3 regions of the Variovorax sp. YR750 genome follow, and region 3 is predicted to be linked to each of the others. Evidence: riboswitches for the same ligand, from Rfam matches in the RefSeq annotation. Region 3 holds a riboswitch; each other region holds the start of a gene.
What was found. A riboswitch is a leader RNA that binds a small molecule or an ion and turns the genes downstream of it on or off. The one in region 3 is predicted to bind glycine.
Positions count from the first base shown of each region.

Region 1: linked by a shared signal. The riboswitch ahead of BMY35_RS25080 (ABC transporter substrate-binding protein) and the one ahead of BMY35_RS31990 (D-amino acid dehydrogenase) in region 3 are both predicted to bind glycine.
Region 2: linked by a shared signal. The riboswitch ahead of gcvT (glycine cleavage system aminomethyltransferase GcvT) and the one ahead of BMY35_RS31990 (D-amino acid dehydrogenase) in region 3 are both predicted to bind glycine.

Region 1 is NZ_FOBJ01000013.1:116,023-122,017, forward strand. It holds gene BMY35_RS25070 (ABC transporter permease) at 1-763, opposite strand, end outside; gene BMY35_RS25075 (ABC transporter permease) at 786-1,727, opposite strand; gene BMY35_RS25080 (ABC transporter substrate-binding protein) at 1,730-3,313, opposite strand; glycine riboswitch at 3,459-3,582, opposite strand; gene BMY35_RS25085 (hypothetical protein) at 3,749-4,540, opposite strand; gene BMY35_RS25090 (ABC transporter ATP-binding protein) at 4,596-5,234, shown strand; gene BMY35_RS25095 (oxidoreductase) at 5,244-5,995, opposite strand, start outside.
Region 2 is NZ_FOBJ01000007.1:246,020-252,014, forward strand. It holds gene BMY35_RS16600 (MFS transporter) at 1-588, shown strand, start outside; gene BMY35_RS16605 (L,D-transpeptidase Cds6 family protein) at 670-1,173, shown strand; gene BMY35_RS16610 (hypothetical protein) at 1,273-1,827, shown strand; gene BMY35_RS16615 (YkvA family protein) at 1,901-2,287, shown strand; glycine riboswitch at 2,316-2,406, shown strand; glycine riboswitch at 2,419-2,525, shown strand; gene gcvT (glycine cleavage system aminomethyltransferase GcvT) at 2,540-3,748, shown strand; gene gcvH (glycine cleavage system protein GcvH) at 3,821-4,192, shown strand; gene gcvP (aminomethyl-transferring glycine dehydrogenase) at 4,247-5,995, shown strand, end outside.
Region 3 is NZ_FOBJ01000019.1:128,826-134,820, reverse strand. It holds gene rfbA (glucose-1-phosphate thymidylyltransferase RfbA) at 1-457, opposite strand, end outside; gene rfbD (dTDP-4-dehydrorhamnose reductase) at 477-1,367, opposite strand; gene rfbB (dTDP-glucose 4,6-dehydratase) at 1,364-2,440, opposite strand; glycine riboswitch at 2,559-2,658, shown strand; glycine riboswitch at 2,662-2,767, shown strand; gene BMY35_RS31990 (D-amino acid dehydrogenase) at 2,860-4,167, shown strand; gene BMY35_RS31985 (RtcB family protein) at 4,187-5,593, opposite strand; gene BMY35_RS31980 (FIST signal transduction protein) at 5,799-5,995, opposite strand, start outside.

The DNA.
Region 1 (5,995 bases), on a different contig from region 3:
GCAGGCCCACGCCGAGGAACGACAGGATGGCCTCCACCAGGATGGCCGAGGCGCACACATAGGTCGCCTGGATGATCAGCGGCGCGATCGCGTTGGGCAGTATGTGCCGCACCAGGATCTTCCAGGTCGGCGTGTCGAGCGCGATGGCAGCCTCCACGTAGGGCTCTTCGCGCACCGCGAGCACCACCGAGCGCACCAGCCGCGCCACGCGCGGTATCTCGGGCACCGCGATGGCCACCACCACCGTGGGCAGCGTGCCGCCGAAGAGCGCCACCAGGCTGATCGCGAACAGGATGCCCGGGATGGCCATGACGCCGTCCATCAGCCGCATCACCACGCTGTCGATGCGGCGGAAGTAACCGCCCATGAGCCCCACGAGCATGCCGAACACCACCGCCAGCGCTGCCACCGCGATGCCCACTGTGAGCGACACACGCGCTCCGTACAGCGTGCGGCTCCAGATGTCCCGCCCCAGGCTGTCGGTGCCCATCACGAAGAGGTGCTCGAAGGTGTCGCCGGCCAGGCTGTTGAACTCGCCGCGCGTGCCCGGAAGGATGTTGGCGCTGCCCGGATCGATCGCGGTCGGGTCGATGGTGCCCAGCCACGGCGCCAGCAGCGACGTGACCACCAGCAGCACCAGCACGCCGCCGCCCGCGCGCACCGACCAGTTGGCCAGGATGCGCCTGAACAGCGAGCGACGCCTCGGTGGCGGCAGAGCCTCGGCCCTCGCTTCGGGAGCAAGGGCAATGGATGAATCGGTCATGCTTTTCTTTCCTCCTTGCGGTTCAGTAGCGGATGCGCGGGTCGAACACCAGGTAGCTCAGGTCGATCAGGAGATTGACGAGCACATAGACGACCGAGAAGAACAGCGTGATGCCCTGGATCAGCGGAAAGTCGCGCGAAAGCACCGCGTCGACCGTGAGCTGGCCGAGCCCCGGAATGGCGAACACCGTCTCGGTGACCACCACGCCGCCGATGAGCAGCGCGATGCCGATACCGATCACCGTGACGATGGGGATCGCCGCGTTGGCAAGCGCGTGTCGCATCAGCAGGCGCTTCTCGGAGATGCCCTTGGCGCGCGCCGTTCGGATGTAGTCCTCGGTCATGGCCTCGGCCACCGCCGCGCGGGTCACGCGGGCGATCAGCGCCACGTAGATGATCGACAGCGTGATCGACGGCAGGATCAGGTGCTTCAGCCACAGCAGCGGCCCCTGGCTCAATCGGGCATAGCCCTGCACCGGCAGCCACTGCAGGTGCAGCGCGAAGATCCAGATGAGCACGTAGCCGATCACGAACGCGGGAATCGAGAAGCCCATGACCGAGAAGCCCATCAGCATGCGGTCGAGCCAGCCGCCGTGCCGCCATGCGGCGATCACGCCCAACGGCACCGCGATGAGGATGGTGACCACCAGCGTCACGGCCGCCAGCGACACCGTGGCCTCGATGCGCTGGCCGATCAGCTCCATCACCGTCTTCTTCATGAAGTACGACTCGCCCAGGTTGCCCTGCAGCAGTTGCACGCTCCAGTGGAAGAACTGCACCGGCAGCGACTGATTGAGCCCCAGCTGCTCGCGCACCCTGGCGATGTTCTCGGCGGTGCCGGCGTCGCCCACGATCGCGGCGGCCGGGTCGCCGGGCGCGAGCCGCAGCATCAGGAACACGATCAGCGCGACGATGACGAGCACCGGCACGGTCGAGAGAATGCGGCGTGCAAGAAAGAGCAGCATGCTCAGTTCTTCTTCAGGTTCCAGAACACGCCCACCGGCGAGCGCACCACGCCGCTCACCACGCCCTTGCTGTAGGCCGTGAGAGGCTTGTACTCGCCGATGGGGGCATAGATGCCGGTGTCGTACACGCGCTGCTGGATGGCCGTGGCCAGCTCCTTGCGCTTCGGCTCGTCGGCCGTCGCCAGGAACTGCGACTTGAGCTGCTCCAGCTTGTCGTCGGTGGCCCAGCCGAACCAGCCCTTCTCGCCGTTGCCCGTGAGCGGTGCGAAGAACATCGGGTTCATGTTGTCGGCGATGCCCCAGCCGGTGATGAAGAGGTTCCAGCCGCCGTTGGCGACCGGATCCTTCTTGGCACGGCGAGTGACCAGCGTGGGCCAGTCCATCGACTGCATGTCCACGTTGAAGCCGGCCTGCTTGAGCAGTTGCGCCATCACCGGCGGAAACTTGTTGAGCACCGCGAAGTCGGCCGGAAACATCAGCACCACGGGCTTGCCGTCATAGCCGGCTTCCTTCAGCAGCGCCTTGGCCTTCTCGAACTGCGGCTTGCCGGTGAAGTAGCCGGCCTTGTCCGACGCAAGGGCGGAGCCGCAGGGGTAGATCGACACGCAGCCGCTGTAGAGCTCCTTGTGCACCAGCTGGGCGCGCATCAGGGCGTCCTGGTTGATGGCCATGATGGCGGCCTGCGCGATCTTCGGGTTGTCGAAGGGCGGGATGAAGTGGTTCAGGTGCAGCGCGAACGAGCCCTTGGGCACCGGGCTGTCGAGCGTGATGGCGGGGTTGTTCTTCAGCGCGGTGTACTGCTCGGAAGGCACCCACTCGATCATGTCGACCTCGCCGTTGGCGAGCGCATTCGCCTGCGTCTGCGCGTCCTTCAGGATGATCCATTCCATGCGGTCGACGTACACGTTCTTTCCGCCGGCCGTGCCCGAGGGCGCCTCGGTGCGCGGCACGTATTTGGTGTTCTTCAGGTAGACGACCTTCTCGCCGGGGCGGTACTCGTCCTTCTTGAAGATGTAGGGGCCGGAGCCGGTGGCGTCGTCAATCTGCTTGTCGGCGGGCGTGGCGGCCACGCGCGCGGGCATGATGAAGGGCGGATTCGACGAAGGCTTGCTCAGCGCCTCGAGCACCATGCCGAAGGGGTCCTTGAACACCAGCCTGAAGCTGCCGGCGTCGACCGCCTCGGCCTTGTCGAGTGCGGCGAACATCTTCTGGCCGAGGCCATCGCGCTGGCCCCAGCGCTTGAGCGACGCGATGACGTCTTCCGAGGTGACGGGCTTGCCGTCATGGAAGGCCAGGCTCTTGCGCAGCGTGAAGGTCCAGGTCTTGCCGTCGGCGCTGGTCGTGTACTTGTCGACCATCTGCGGATGCACCTTGCCCTGCTCGTCCACGCCAAAGAGCGTGTCGTAGACCATGTAGCCGTGGTTGCGCGTGATGAAGGCTGTGGTCCAGATCGGGTCGAGGATCTTCAGGTCGGACTGCGGCACGAGGCGCAGCACCTTGCCGACGTCCTGCGCGAAGGCAGCAGCCGCGGCGGCGGCCAGCAGGACGCCCGCGAACAGGGCTTTCAGTTGTCGTCTCTTCAGCATGGGTCAGTTCTCCGGTTGAAAGAAAGGGAGGGACGCGGACACGCGCGACGCCAGAGCACACGGGGCTGCACGGCGTCCTTGGAAACAGGTCATGAAATGAAGCGGCTCCAGAAGCGAACAAGGCCACGCCGTGCACGAAGCACGGAGTGGCCCTGCTGTCCTTTAGCCTGAGAGATTCACCCCGCGCGCGAATCGCACGAGGCTTGCCCCTTCGGCGGCCGCCCTCGGATCCGCGAGGATTCCGGGCGGCGCTCTCCAGCGTTTGAAAAATCCAGTCTTGGTACCTGAGCGTTCTGGGCTATCGCCTTCGGTAATGCACTAACTCGAAGCATCGAGCCGGCATTTCTCCTGGATGCATCTGTCCAAGCAGTTTGCGTGCCATGCGGCGCCCGCGCACGGTGCTCTTCTTCTCTTCTTTCTTCTTACTGCGTCGTGTTACTGCGGCCCGCCGCAGAAACCCGCGCGCTCGGTGGTCTTCGCGGTGAACAGCACGCGCGTGGTGGTCGCGGCGCTGCGCGGCTCGTTCTGCGGCCACTCGGTCTGCACCCAGGTGTATTGCCAGTCGTAGGGCGCGCCGGGCTTGAATGTCTCGCCGTAGGCGATGCGCAGGCTGCCGAAGCTCTCGTCGTGGCAGTGCTTCGAGGTCTTGTATTCCTTCTCGCTGAAGCAGGCGCGGATCATCTTGGAGCACGAGAACGGGATGTCCTCCTGTACCGCCTTGCCGCCTTCGAGCGGCACGAAATCGGCGGTGTCGAACGAGGCGCCGCCGCCGGAGTAGCCCTCCGACACGGTCTGCAGCACCGCAACCGCCCACTTGCCTTCGGCCAGCGGATAGAGCGCCGGCGCGAGCGAGAGGCGCGCCTCGGACCGGCTGGCGTCGTTGTCCTTCTTCAGGGCCTGCGCATAGTCGGAGAAATCATGGAGACGATCGAGCTGCCAGCCCTTCGCGTCGCCGGCATCCCGCCTGACGCGCGCCATGGCCAGCGGCTCGGTGGAGAGCACCACGTAGTTGCCGGGCGCGGCGTTGCGCGGACGGTAAAGGCCCAGCTGCTGCGCGTTGCAGGGCTGCGGCAACAACGCGCACAGGCGCGTGCGCCATTGCGCGTCGAGCGAATCGGGCTTCTTCACCGCATCGAACACCTGCGCCGACGGCGCGGAAAGATCGGGAGCGGCAAGCACCGGGGCGGCGAACGACAGCAGGGCGAGCAGGCACGGCAGTTTTCTCATGGAGCCGGATGGTAGCCACCGGCGGGGCGCCTGGTTGATAAAGTCGCACGCGACCATGAATCCTTCTTCTCCCGCCCTTCTCCGGATCGACGCGCTGAGCTTCGCCTACCCCGACCAACCGCCGCTGGTGTCCGGCTGGAATGCATCCATCGGCCCGGGCGTCACGCTGCTCTACGGAGATACCGGCACCGGCAAGTCGGCGCTGCTCCGGGTGATCGCCGGCATGCTGCCCGCTTCTTCCGGCCGGTTGACGGTGGCGGGAGCGACCCTCGACACCGCGCCCGAGGCATACCGCCGCCAGGTGTTCTTCGTCGACCCCGTGACCGACCGCTTCGACCAGCTCACGGCCCGCGAATGCACCGCTTCGCTCGCCGAGGGCGACGCGGGTTTCGACGAAGCGAAGTGGCAGGCCATTGCCGAGGGCTTCTCGCTGGCTCCGCACCTCGACAAGAAGATGTTCATGCTCTCGACCGGCTCGAAGCGCAAGGTGTGGATGGCGGCCGGGCTCGCGTCGGGCCGGCCGCTCGTGCTGCTCGACGAGCCCACGGCCGGGCTCGACATGCCGTCGACGCGCTGCCTTTGGAGCACGCTTTCCGGCTTCGATGGGCAGCAGGGCCGGGCAGTCATCGTGGCCAGTGCGGCGCGCATCGACACCGTGCCGCTCGCGGCCACCATCGAACTGCCCCTCGCCTGAAGCCCGTCTTCAGGTCGCGTCGAAGTTCGTGCTGCGGCTCACGGACTCCCAGGCTTCCATGTCCTTGAGCATCGCCTGCGCATGGGCGCGCACCGCGTCGACCGAATCGTCGCCGAGCTGCAGGCGAAGCGGCGTGTGCTCGGCGTCCAGTGCCTTCTCGATGGCCACCGCGGCCTTGCGCGGATCGCCGGCCTGCGTGTTGTGCATGCTGTGCGCGAACTCGCGGGTGGCGCCCACCACCGGCTGGTAGGCCTCGATCACGGGCATGTGGCGCATGCCGCTGCCCGCGAGCTGGGTGCGGAACTGGCCCGGCTCGACGATCAGCACCTTGATGCCGAAGGACGCCACTTCCTGCGCCAGCGCTTCCGAAGCGCCCTCCAGCGCGAACTTGGAGGCCGAGTAGGCGCTGAAGCCCGAGAACGACAGCTGCCCGCCCAGGCTGGAGATGTTGACGATGGCGCCCGACTTCTGCGCGCGCAGCACCGGCAGCGCGGCGCGGGTAACGGCCATGGCGCCGAAGAAATTGGTGTTCATCAGCGCGCGCAGTTCGGCGTCGGGCGTCTCCTCGAGCGCGCCGACCACGCCGTAGCCCGCGTTGTTGACCAGCACGTCGATGCGGCCGAAGCGCTCGACCGCGGCCTGCACGGCGGCTTCGGCCGCGCCGGCCACGTCCACGTCGAGCGGCGTGGCCAGCACGCGGTCGGGCGCCAGCGCCACGAGGTCGGCGAGCCGGGCGGCGTCGCGGGCGGTGGCGACGACGT
Region 2 (5,995 bases), on a different contig from region 3:
AACGACTGGCGCGCCTTCGCGCTGCTGGTGGCGACCATCGTGGGCTGGTCGATTCCGTACGTCACGGTGCTGTCGATGCTGTCGCTGCGCATCACGCGCGACCTGCACGGCTCGGCCTTCCAGGGCGCGGCGGCGCTCACCGCATTCACGGCCGCGGGCGCGGTGGGCACGCTGCTCGGGGGCTGGCTGGGCGACCGCATCGGGCGCATGGGCACGATCCGCGCGGGCTACCTGCTCGCGCTGCCGTCCCTCGCGGGCATCGTGCTCGCGCCGACCGCCGGCTGGGCACTGGCCTGCACCGGGCTCTTCGGCCTTTGCATGTTCCTGCCCTTCGCCGCGCAGGTGACATTGGCGCAGGACTACCTGCCGCGCAACCCGGCCACGGCCAGCGGCATCGCGCTGGGGCTGGCGCTGTCGGTGGGCGGGTTGGTGTCGCCGCTCTTCGGCATGCTCTCGGACGCGCGCGGGCTCGGCGTGACGCTGACGACGGTGCTGTGCGTGCTGTGCGCCGCGGCGGTGATGGCGCTGCGCCTGCGCAACCGGACGCTGCAGGCCTTGCCGGCGGAAACCGAAGGGGCTGCCGCCTGAATACGGGTCCCGGGGGCCGGTCGGCCCCACGCATGTTCGCTGCCAGAATCGGGCGACAACCGACAAGGAGGGGACTGCGCCATGAATCGATTCCTGAGCTGCCTGACAAGCGGCGTGACAGGCAGCGTGATGGGCAGCGTGATGGGCGGCGCATTGCTGGCACCGGCCGCCTTCGGCGCCCCGCCCGCGGCGCCCGCCACGCAGGCCGCCCCTGCATCGGTGGCGGCAGCGCCGGTGGATCCCGCCGCCGGCATCCGCGAAGTCGAAGCCGCCGTGCGGGCCTGGGCCGCAGCCTGGTCCGCGCGGGACGTGGCGCGCTACCTTGCCGCCTATGCGCCCGACTTCGCCCCGCCGCGCGGCCAGGACCGCAAGGCGTGGGAGGCCGACCGCCGCGCGCGCATCGAGGACAAGGCCGTCATCAACGTGGGCATCGAGAGCCTCGTCATCAGCGTCCAGGGTCAATCGGCCACCGCCACCTTCGAGCAGACCTACAGCGCCGACAAGTTCCGCGAGAAAGGCCGCAAGACGCTGGAGCTGCAGCGCATGGGCAACCGGTGGCTCATACGCAAGGAAAGCGCCGGCTGAAGACCGCCGCGGAATTGCCCCTGTAAGCCAAACGGTTCATGGAGATGTCACTACTTGCAACGATGCTGCAGCCCTCGATTCCCGAAAGCTGTGGCTGCCATGTTTCCCACCAAGACCGACAAGGCGCGCGACGAACTTCAGGGCGGACAGCGCACGCTCAGCCAGCGCGAACGCGCCCTGCTGCTGATGGCCGACGGCCGGCGCTCCCTTACCGACTTCAGCCCGCTCTTCTCCAACCGGGATGAGGCCGAGCAGGCGATCCAGGCGCTGATCGACAAGGGCTACCTGCAGAGCCCGAAGGCAGCGGCAGCGGCCGCCCCGGCGGAGCCTCCCGCGCAGCCCGCGCCCTCGCCCATCCCCGCCGCCCAGCCGATCCAGGTGGCCACCTCGGCCGACACCTTCGACGGCAAGCGTTCGCTGGCCACCACCCGCATGTTCCTCTTCGACATCTGCGAGCGCATGTTCGTGCGGCGCGACCCCAAGTTCGCGCTGCAGATGCGCGACGCGCTGCGCGAGGCGCGTGACCGCAACGCCATGCTGACCATCGCCGCGCTGATGCTCACCGAGATCGAGAAGAGCGCGGGCGTGGAGCGTGCCGAATCGCTGCGCGAGCGCATCGACCGGCTGCTGCCGCCGGCCGAAGTCGTGCATTGACGACAAAAGGGATACGCGAGATGCCCGGCCGGGGCTGTGACACCATCGCCGGGTGAACTCGCCGCCTCCCGCAATCCCCCTGTCCGGGCGCCTTCGCAGCTGGGCGAAGCGCCTGAAGCGCGACGGCGTCACGCTCTGGTTCGCCGGCAGGCACCCGTCCACCCCATGGCATGCCAAGGCACTGGGCGCCTTCGTGGTCGCCTACGCGCTCAGCCCGATCGACCTCGTTCCCGACTTCATTCCGGTGCTGGGCTACGTCGACGACGTTTTGCTGCTGCCGGGGCTGATCTGGCTCGCCATCCGGCTGATTCCCCCCGCGGTGCTCGCGGATTGCCGCGCCAGGGCGGACGAATGGCTGCGCGAGCGCGGCGCCAGGCCGGTCAGCCGCTGGGGCGCGGCCTTCGTCGTGGCCGTGTGGGCCGCGGCCTGCTTCGGGGCGTGGCGTCTTTGGTCGGGATAGCGCGAAGGGCCCGCGCGATCCACTACACTTCCCGGGGTCAGGAGAGAGCCCCGCGTGCCGGGGCCGCCGAAGGCGCAGGGACTTCCCGAACGCTCAGGCAAAAGGACTGACGAGGCGCCGGTGAAAGCCGGCGTTTCCTTGCTGGAGAGAGGCCGTTGCCCACGGGCGGCGGTCCACCGAAGGAGCAAACCCCGATCGTGGGGCGAATCTCTCAGGTAAAGCGGACAGCAGGGGTGGCCCATGGCTTGCGTCATGGATTTCGACTGCCCTTTGGAGTGCCCCGTGGCTGCTTCTTCCTCCGCTACCCCCGACGCCCAGCTTCTCAAGACGCCGCTGTACGACCTCCACCTGGAACTGGGCGCCCGCATGGTGCCCTTCGCCGGCTATTCGATGCCGGTCCAGTACCCCGCCGGCCTGATGGCCGAACACAAGCACACGCGCGACGCGGCCGGCCTCTTCGACATTTCCCACATGGGCCAGCTGCGCCTGGTCGGGCCCGACGCGGCAGCCGCCTTCGAGACCCTGATGCCCGTCGACGTGATCGACCTGCCCGCCGGCAAGCAGCGCTACGGCCTGCTGCTGGACGACGAGGGCGGCATCCTCGACGACCTGATGTTCTTCAACGAGGGCAACGGCTCGATCTTCGTGATCGTCAACGGGGCCTGCAAGGTGGCCGACATCGCCCACATCCAGCAGAAGATCGGCTCGCGCTGCGAGGTGCGCCCCCTGCCCGACCACGCGCTGCTCGCGCTGCAGGGCCCGCAGGCCGCGGCCACGCTGGCGCGGCTGTCGCCCGGTGTCGAGCGCTTCGTGTTCATGACGGGCGGCGCTGTGCAGATCGGCGGCATTCCGGCCTTCGTCACCCGCAGCGGCTACACCGGCGAGGACGGCTTCGAGATCTCGGTGGCCGCATCCGACGCCGAGCGCCTCGCCCGCCTGCTGCTGGCACAGCCCGAGGTCAAGCCCGTCGGCCTGGGCGCGCGCAACTCGCTGCGGCTCGAAGCCGGCCTGTGCCTCTACGGCAATGACATCGACACCACCACCACGCCGGTCGAGGCCTCGCTCAACTGGGCGATGCAGAAGGTGCGCCGCACGGGCGGGGCACGCGAAGGCGGCTTCCCGGGCGCCGCGAAAATCCTCGCCCAGCTCGCCGCGGCTACCGCGGGCGCCGCCGGCCACACCGACCACGACACCCTGAAGCGCAAGCGCGTGGGCCTCGTCGCCCTCGAGCGCATTCCGGTGCGCGACGGCACGGTGCTCCAGTCTTTCGAGGGCCAGGACATCGGCCTCGTCACCAGCGGCCTGCTCGGCCCCACGGCCGACCGCTGCATCGCCATGGGCTACGTGGCCACAGCCTTCGCCGAGCCGGGCACGCGCGTGCAGGCCATCGTGCGCGGCAAGCCGGTGCCGATGGAGGTCTCGACCATGCCTTTCGTGCCCACCCGTTACTACCGGGGCTGAGCGCCGCCCAGTCAGATCGACCGGCTAGGCTCTGCACCCCGATCCATTTTTTCCACGAGGAGTTTTTCCACCATGAGCATCAAGTACACCAAGGACCACGAATGGGTGTCGGCCGAGGGCGACGCAGCCACCGTCGGCATCACCGTGCATGCGCAGGACGCGCTGGGCGACGTGGTCTTCGTCGACCTGCCTGAAGTCGGCAAGACCTTCGCCCAGGGTGAAGTCGCCGGCGTCGTCGAATCGGTCAAGGCCGCGGCCGACGTGTTCATGCCCGTGTCGGGCGAGATCACCGAGGTGAACGAAGCCCTGCGCGCCGATCCGTCGCTCGCCAACAGCGACCCGCTGGCCGCCGGCTGGTTCTTCAAGGTCAAGCTGAGCGACCCCGCGCAGCTCGACGCCCTGCTGGACGCGGCCTCCTACGACAAGTTCGCCGCCGAGTCCTGATCCGCTGAATTTTTCAGCAGCACCTTTGTTCTTTCCCTCCGAGCCTTCACCGCCATGCCGACGCCCGCCCTTCCTTCTTTGCAAGAACTAGAGAACGCCGAAGAATTCCTCGCCCGCCACATCGGCATCGACGCGGCGGACGAGGCGCGCATGCTGCCGGCGATCGGCTCGGAGACGCGCGCGGAGCTCATCGACGGCATCGTGCCGGCGGCCATCCGCCGCGCGAAGCCGATGCGCCTGCCCGCGCCGGTGACCGAAGCCGACGCGCTGGCCGAGCTGAAGGCGATGGCGTCGAAGAACAAGGTGTTCCGCAACTTCATCGGCCAGGGCTACTACGGCAACCACACGCCGGGCGTGATCCTGCGCAACATCCTCGAGAACCCCGCCTGGTACACCGCCTACACGCCCTACCAGGCCGAGATCTCGCAGGGCCGCATGGAAGCCCTGCTCAACTTCCAGACGATGGTGTGCGACCTCACGGGCATGGCCATCGCCAACGCATCCATGCTCGACGAAGCCACGGCCGCGGCCGAGGCGATGACGCTCGCCAAGCGCAGCGTGAAGAGCAAGAGCAACGTGTTCCTGGTCTCCGGCGACTGCCATCCGCAGACCATCGAAGTGATCAAGACGCGCGCCGCCCCGTTGGGCATCGAGGTCAAGGTCAGCACCGTGTCGGAAACGCTGCCGCACCTGATGGTGAGCGGCGCCTTCTTCGGCGTGCTCGCGCAGTACCCCGCAACCACCGGCCACGTGCACGACCTGCGTCCGCTCGCGGGCCACGCGCACCAGTGCGACGCGGCATTCATCGTCGCGGCCGACCTGCTGGCGCTGACGCTGCTTGCGCCGCCCGGCGAATGGGGCGCCGACATCGTCTGCGGCACCACGCAGCGCTTCGGCATGCCGCTTTGCAACGGCGGCCCGCACGCCGCCTACCTGGCCTGCCGCGACGAGTTCAAGCGCTCGCTGCCGGGCCGCCTGGTGGGCGTGAGCGTCGACACGCACGGCCAGCCCGCCTACCGCCTCGCGCTGCAGACGCGCGAGCAGCACATCCGCCGCGAGAAGGCCACCTCCAACATCTGTACCGCGCAGGTGCTGCCGGCCGTGGTGGCCAGCATGTACGCCGTGTACCACGGGCCCGACGGCCTCACCCGCATCGCCCAGCGCGTGGCGGCGCTCACCGCGGTGCTCGCCAAGGGCCTGTCGCAGATGGGCCGCGAGCCGGTGAACGCCACCGCCTTCGATTCGCTGACCATCCGCACCGGCGAAGACACGCAGTCGATCATCGAGCGCGCGCAGGCCGCGGGCGTCAACCTGCGCCAGCGCCTGCAGCAGCACCTGGGCATCTCGCTGGACGAGACCAGCACGCGCGCCGATGTCGAAACGCTGTGGGGCCTGTTCGCGCCCGCCGGCACGCAGGCGCCGCGCTTCGACGATCTCTCGGGCAGCACCGTACCGCTGATTCCCGAGGAGCTGCGCCGCACCAGCGCATTCCTCACGCACCCGGTGTTCAACACGCACAAGAGCGAGACGGCGATGCTGCGCTACATCCGCAGCCTGTCGGACAAGGACCTCGCGCTCGACCGCAGCATGATCCCGCTGGGCAGCTGCACGATGAAGCTCAACGCGACCAGCGAGATGATCCCCATCACCTGGCCCGAGTTCGCCAGCATCCACCCCTTCGCGCCGGCCGACCAGCTGCAGGGCTACGCCCAGCTCGACGCCCAGCTGCGCGCCTGGCTGTGCGAGGCCACCGGCTACGCGGGCATCAGCCTGCAGCCCAACGCGGGCTCGCAGGGCGAGTAC
Region 3 (5,995 bases):
CGACGACGCCATAGCGCTCCGGATCCTGCACGTGATACGCGAACACGGTGGCGCCGGATGCCTTTGCATCCGCATCGGCCAGCAGATGCACGAAATCGTGGCCGTAAAAGATGTTGTCGCCCAGCACCAGCGCACTCGGCGAGTTGCCGACGAACTTGTCACCGATGATGAAGGCCTGCGCGAGCCCGTCCGGGCTGGGCTGCACCTCGTACTGCAGATTGATGCCCCATTGGCTACCGTCGCCCAGCAGCTGCTGGAAGCGCGGCGTGTCCTGCGGCGTGCTGATGATCAGGATGTCGCGCATGCCGCCCAGCATGAGCGTGCTGAGCGGGTAGTAGATCATCGGCTTGTCGTACACCGGCAGCAGTTGCTTGCTGATCGCCAGGGTCGCGGGGTGCAGGCGTGTGCCCGAGCCGCCGGCCAGGATGATGCCCTTGCGTTGCGTCGTCTTGGTCATGTTCTTCTTCTCGTGAAGTTCAAAGGATCTCGCGCAGCATGCGCGAGACGCCTTCCTGCCAGGGCGGCAGGCGCAGGCCGAAAGTGGTCTGCAGCTTGGTGGTGTCGAGGCGCGAATTGTGCGGGCGCTTCGCCGGCGTCGGGAAAGCGCTGGTCGGCACGGCCTCGACGGCATTCGGCCCGGCCTTGAGTTCGACGCCAGCCTGCTGCGCCAGTTCGAGTACGAAGCGTGCGTAACCGTGCCACGTCGTTTCGCCGCCAGCAATCGCGTGATACAGGCCCGCCTTCGATGAATCCTGCAACGTGGCCCGGATCGCATGCGCCGTCACGTCTGCCAGTAGTTCCGCACCGGTAGGTGCCCCGAACTGGTCGTCGATGACGGTCAGCTTGTCGCGCTCCTTCGCCAGCCGCAGCATCGTCTTGGCGAAGTTGCCGCCGCGCGCTGCATACACCCAGCTGGTGCGAAAGATCAGGTGCTTCGCGCAGTTCCGCGCAACCAACTGCTCGCCCTCAAGCTTGGTCTGGCCGTACACGCTGAGCGGACCGGTCGCGTCGTCTTCCTTCCAGGGCTTCGTGCCACTGCCGTCGAAAACGTAGTCGGTCGAGTAATGAACCATCAGCGCACCGATCTTCTGCGCCGCTTCGGCCACCACTCCGGGCGAGGTGGCGTTGAGCTTGCGCGCGAACTCGGGCTCGCTCTCGGCCTTGTCGACGGCGGTGTGCGCCGCCGCATTGACGATCACGTCGGGTCGGACCTTCAGCACCGTGTCGGCCAGCTCCTCCGGCCGGCTGAAGTCGGCGTGGAAATCGGTGCTGTCGAAATCGAGCGCGACCAACTCACCGAGCGGCGCCAGGCTGCGCTGCAGCTCCCAACCGACCTGTCCGCCCTTGCCCAGCAGCAGCAGCTTCATGCCGCAGCCTTCGCGTTGCTGTCGTACTGCTTCTCGACCCACTCGCGGTAGGCGCCGCTCTGCACGTTGCGCACCCACTCGCTGTTCGCGAGGTACCACTCGACGGTCTTGCGGATGCCGGTGTCGAAGGTCTCGGCGGGCTTCCAGCCGAGCTCGGCCTCGAGCTTGCGCGCATCGATGGCATAGCGGCGGTCGTGGCCGGGACGGTCGGTGACGTAGGTGATCTGTTCCTTGTACGGCTTGCCGTCTGCGCGCGGGCGCAGTTCGTCGAGCAGGGAGCAGACGGTGTTGACGATCTCGATGTTGGGCTTCTCGTTCCAGCCGCCCACGTTGTAGGTCTCGCCCAGCTTGCCGGCTTCGAGCACGCGGCGGATGGCGCTGCAGTGGTCCTTCACGTAGAGCCAGTCGCGCACCTGCATGCCGTCGCCGTACACGGGCAGGTTCTTGCCGGCCAGCGCGTTGACGATCATCAGGGGGATCAGCTTCTCGGGGAAGTGGAACGGACCGTAGTTGTTCGAGCAGTTGGTGGTCAGCACCGGCAGGCCGTAGGTGTGGTGCCAAGCGCGCACGAGGTGGTCGCTGGCTGCCTTGCTGGCCGAATAGGGGCTGTTCGGCTCGTACTTGTTCTCTTCGGTGAAGGCCGGGTCGGTCTTGGAGAGCGAGCCGTAGACCTCGTCGGTCGACACGTGCAGGAAGCGGAAGACCGATTTCTGTTCGGCCGGCAGCGCGCTCCAGAAGCCGCGCACCGACTCGAGCAGGCGGAAGGTGCCGAGCACGTTGGTCTGCACGAAGTCCTCGGGGCCGTGGATCGAGCGGTCGACATGCGACTCGGCGGCGAAATTCACCACGGCGCGCGGCTTGTGCTCGGCCAGCAGGCGGTCGACGAGGGCGCTGTCGCCGATGTCGCCCTGAACGAAGATGTGCTTCGGGTTGCCCTTGAGCGAGGCGAGCGTCTCGAGGTTGCCCGCGTAAGTCAGTTTGTCGAGGTTCACGACCGGCTCGTCGCTGTTCGCGATCCAGTCGAGTACGAAATTGGCGCCGATGAAGCCGGCACCGCCGGTAACCAGGATCATGAAGTCCCCTATGGTTTTGGAACGATCGCCCTGCGGCAAATCAACAACAGGCGATTATCCATCGGGCTGACACGTGGAAATCGGCGGGTTGGCAGCCGCTCACGCCCCGCCTACAATCGTCCCCACTGCAGGAGAGCGGGCCACCCTAGTGGCCCTACCGAAGGCGCAAACTCCCATAAACGCTCAGGTCGGCCCCCACAAGGGCCTGTACTGCACCAACTGAAACGCCGTCTGGAGAGCCGCCACGCCATGTGGCGCACCGAAGGAGCAAACCCTCTGCGGGCGCAGCGGGTGAATCTCTCAGGTACCGAGGACAGGGGGAGCGGCAACTTGGACTGCGGTCGTCCGGTTGCTTTGCTATTCATTCGATAGCAATCACGCCCGCCGTTCAAGCGCTGCAACCTCAAAAGGTACTTGAAATGCGCGTGATCGTTCTCGGCGCCGGCCTGCTCGGCGTGACCTCGGCTTACTACCTCCAGCAACTCGGCCACGAAGTGACCGTGATCGACCGGCAGGCCACTCCGGCCGCCGAAACCAGCTTCGCCAACGGCGGGCAGATCTCCGTCAGCCACGCCGAACCCTGGGCCAACCCGAGCGCCCCCCTGAAGGTGCTGCAATGGCTGGGCAAGGAAGACGCCCCGCTGCTCTTCCGCATGCGCGCCGACATGCGCCAATGGCTCTGGGGCCTGCAGTTCCTGCGCGAATGCACGCCGGCGCGTACCCGTCACAACATCGAGCAGATCGTGCGTCTCGGCACATACAGCCGCTCGATGTTGCAACAGTTGCGCCGCGACACCGGCCTCAACTACGACCAGCGCACGCAAGGCATCCTGCACTTCTACACGACGCAGAAGGAGTTCGACGGTGCTCTCGAGCCCGCCGAACAGATGCGCGCCCTGGGCTGCGAGCGCCTGGTCATCTCGGCCGACGAGGCCGTGAAGCTCGAGCCCGCCCTCGCCCACATCCGTCCGAAGCTGGCCGGCGCCACCTACACGGCCGAGGACGAATCGGGCGACGCCAACCGCTTCGCCCGCGAGCTCGTGGGCCTGGCCGCCGCCGCGGGCGTGAAGTTCCTGATGAGCCACACCGTGACCGCGCTGCGCGAAGCCGGCGGCAGCATCGACCACGTCGAGGCCACCGACAGCGAAGGCCGCTTCCAGCGCATCCGCGGCGACGCCTTCGTGCTGGCGATGGGCTCGCTGAGCCCGCTGTACGCGGCGCCGCTGGGCATCCGGCTGCCGATCTACCCGGCCAAGGGCTACTCGGTGACGCTGCCCGTCAAGGACGCCTCGAAGGCGCACCAGGTCTCGCTGACCGATGACGAATTCAAGCTCGTGTTCTCGCGCTACACCTCGGCATCGGGCGACCGCCTGCGCATTGCCGGCACGGCCGAGCTCAACGGCTACGACCGCGACCTGAACCGCGTGCGCTGCGAAGCCATCGTGCGCCGCGTCGAAGAACTGTTCCCGGGCGCCGGCGACACCACGCAAGCCCAGTTCTGGACCGGCCTGCGTCCCGCCACGCCGAGCAACGTCCCGCTGATCGGCAAGACGAAGCTGCTGAACCTGTTCCTCAACACCGGCCACGGCACCCTGGGCTGGACGCACGCCTGCGGCTCGGGCAAGTCGATCGCGCGGATCGTGAGCGGGCTGGAGCCGGAGGTCGATTTCGCGTTCACGGGGATGCCTGCGCCCAAGCCGCGCATCCCGCAACCCGTACTGGGCTGACGAACCGGCAAGCCCTGAATCACGCCTTGAACGTGATCCAGGGCCTGAGCCGCACCGCGCAGTGGATCAGGCCTGCGCGCTCCTGCGCGTCGATCACCTCGCCGATGGGCTTGTAGGCCTGCGGCGCCTCCTCGATCCGGCGCTCCTCGCGCAAGGTCACGCACTGCCAGCTTGCCTGCTCGTCGACGGGCGCCGGCCGCATCGCGCGCACCTGCTGCCGACGCATCCGCCGGCCGGCGCCATGGCTGCACGACCAGAGCCAGTCTTCGTGCCCCAGTCCGGCCGCCAGATACGAGTAGTCGCCCATGGAGCCGGGAATCAGCGCCAGATCGCCCGCGTTCGCCGGCGTCGCTCCCTTGCGGTGGATATTCATGCCATGTTCCTGCAGCACGACGTTGTGCGGCACGTCCACGACGAGCCTCGACGACGTGGCACCCAGCAATTCCGCGAAATCCTTGCGTACCAGTTCGGCCAGGACGACCCGGTTTGCCCATGCGTAGCGCGCCGCCACGCCCATGGCCTCCAGGTATTCGTCGGCCAGCGGTCCCGCCAGGCCGTACAAGCCGCTTTTCGGATGACGCAGGCCCTTGGGCCATTCGTCGCGCGCACGGTCCATCCAGCGGCCGCCCACATGGAACCCGATGTCGCGCGAGCCGCTGTGGATCATCACGACCACGTCCCCTGCCTTCAGGCCGGCGCGATAGGCCTCGTGACGGTCCATCACATGGTCGACAACTTGCAGTTCCACGAAGTGATTGCCACTGCCCGGCGTGCCGAGGCAGGGGTCACGAAACACCTCGTGGCGGACGCCGGTGTACGCCTCGGGTGCATGCCGCGCGCTGCCGCCGAACGTCGCCAGGCCGATGCAGGCATCGAGTTCGGCCTGCATCCGGTCGCGGTCGCACGCCGACCATAGCCCGCCGTCCTGCACTGTCTCGAGGAATGCCGACGGCCCCACATCGAACAGCGCCCTGAATGCCGCCGTGTGCACCGGCACGTCACGCCCGTTGTCGAGCAGGCTGCGCGTGAGCCGCTCGACCAGCCGCGTCTTGTGCGGCGCCACCTGGTCGAGCGTGAGCCCGGTGGTCAACAGTCGCATGCCGCAGTTGATGTCGGTGCCCACCGCTGCGGGGATGACAAAGTCGGCATCGGTCGCGACAACGCTGCCGACAGGCGCGACAGAGCCCGGATGGAAGTCGGGCGTCGCACAGGCCTTGCACACGCCCCGCTCGCCGTCGGGCGAGCGCACGCTGGCAAAAGCCAGCAACTGATTCACCGCCTTTTCTTCCAGCGGAAGACTGGGCGGCAGGAGCACCGTGGCCTGCGAGGCCTCGTGGTGCAGGTGGTAGACACCGTCGCGGTAGTCGACGGCGATGCCAGCGCGCGAAAACGCGCGCTGAAGTCTGGAGAAACGAAGGTCGCTCATGGCTGCTGTTCCATTGGGGAAGCCGTGTCGGCTTCCTGCCTCGTCGCACTTTGCGTGGGGAGGCGAAAGAGATCGCCCGCGCATCGCTGACGATGCGCGGCTGGCTCTTTCTTGCAGCAGCAGAGATTCAAGAAAGCGGGCGGATTCTAGTGACGCATGCTTCCGTTGGAAACCCGCCCGTCGTTTTTTCGCGTCGGGTCTGGAATCAGTCGTTGGCGGTGAAAACCGTCAACACCCCGGTATACCCATACAGATGGTGCCGCGCGATCTCCCCCGCGGCGAAGAAACCAACCAACGGCACATCGCCCAGCGCATGCCGCACGATCTGCAGCTCCGCCCCCGGCGCGCCGAAGTGCGGCCCGCCACGGCCGGAGCAGCTGACATACACCGCGCCTGCGATGC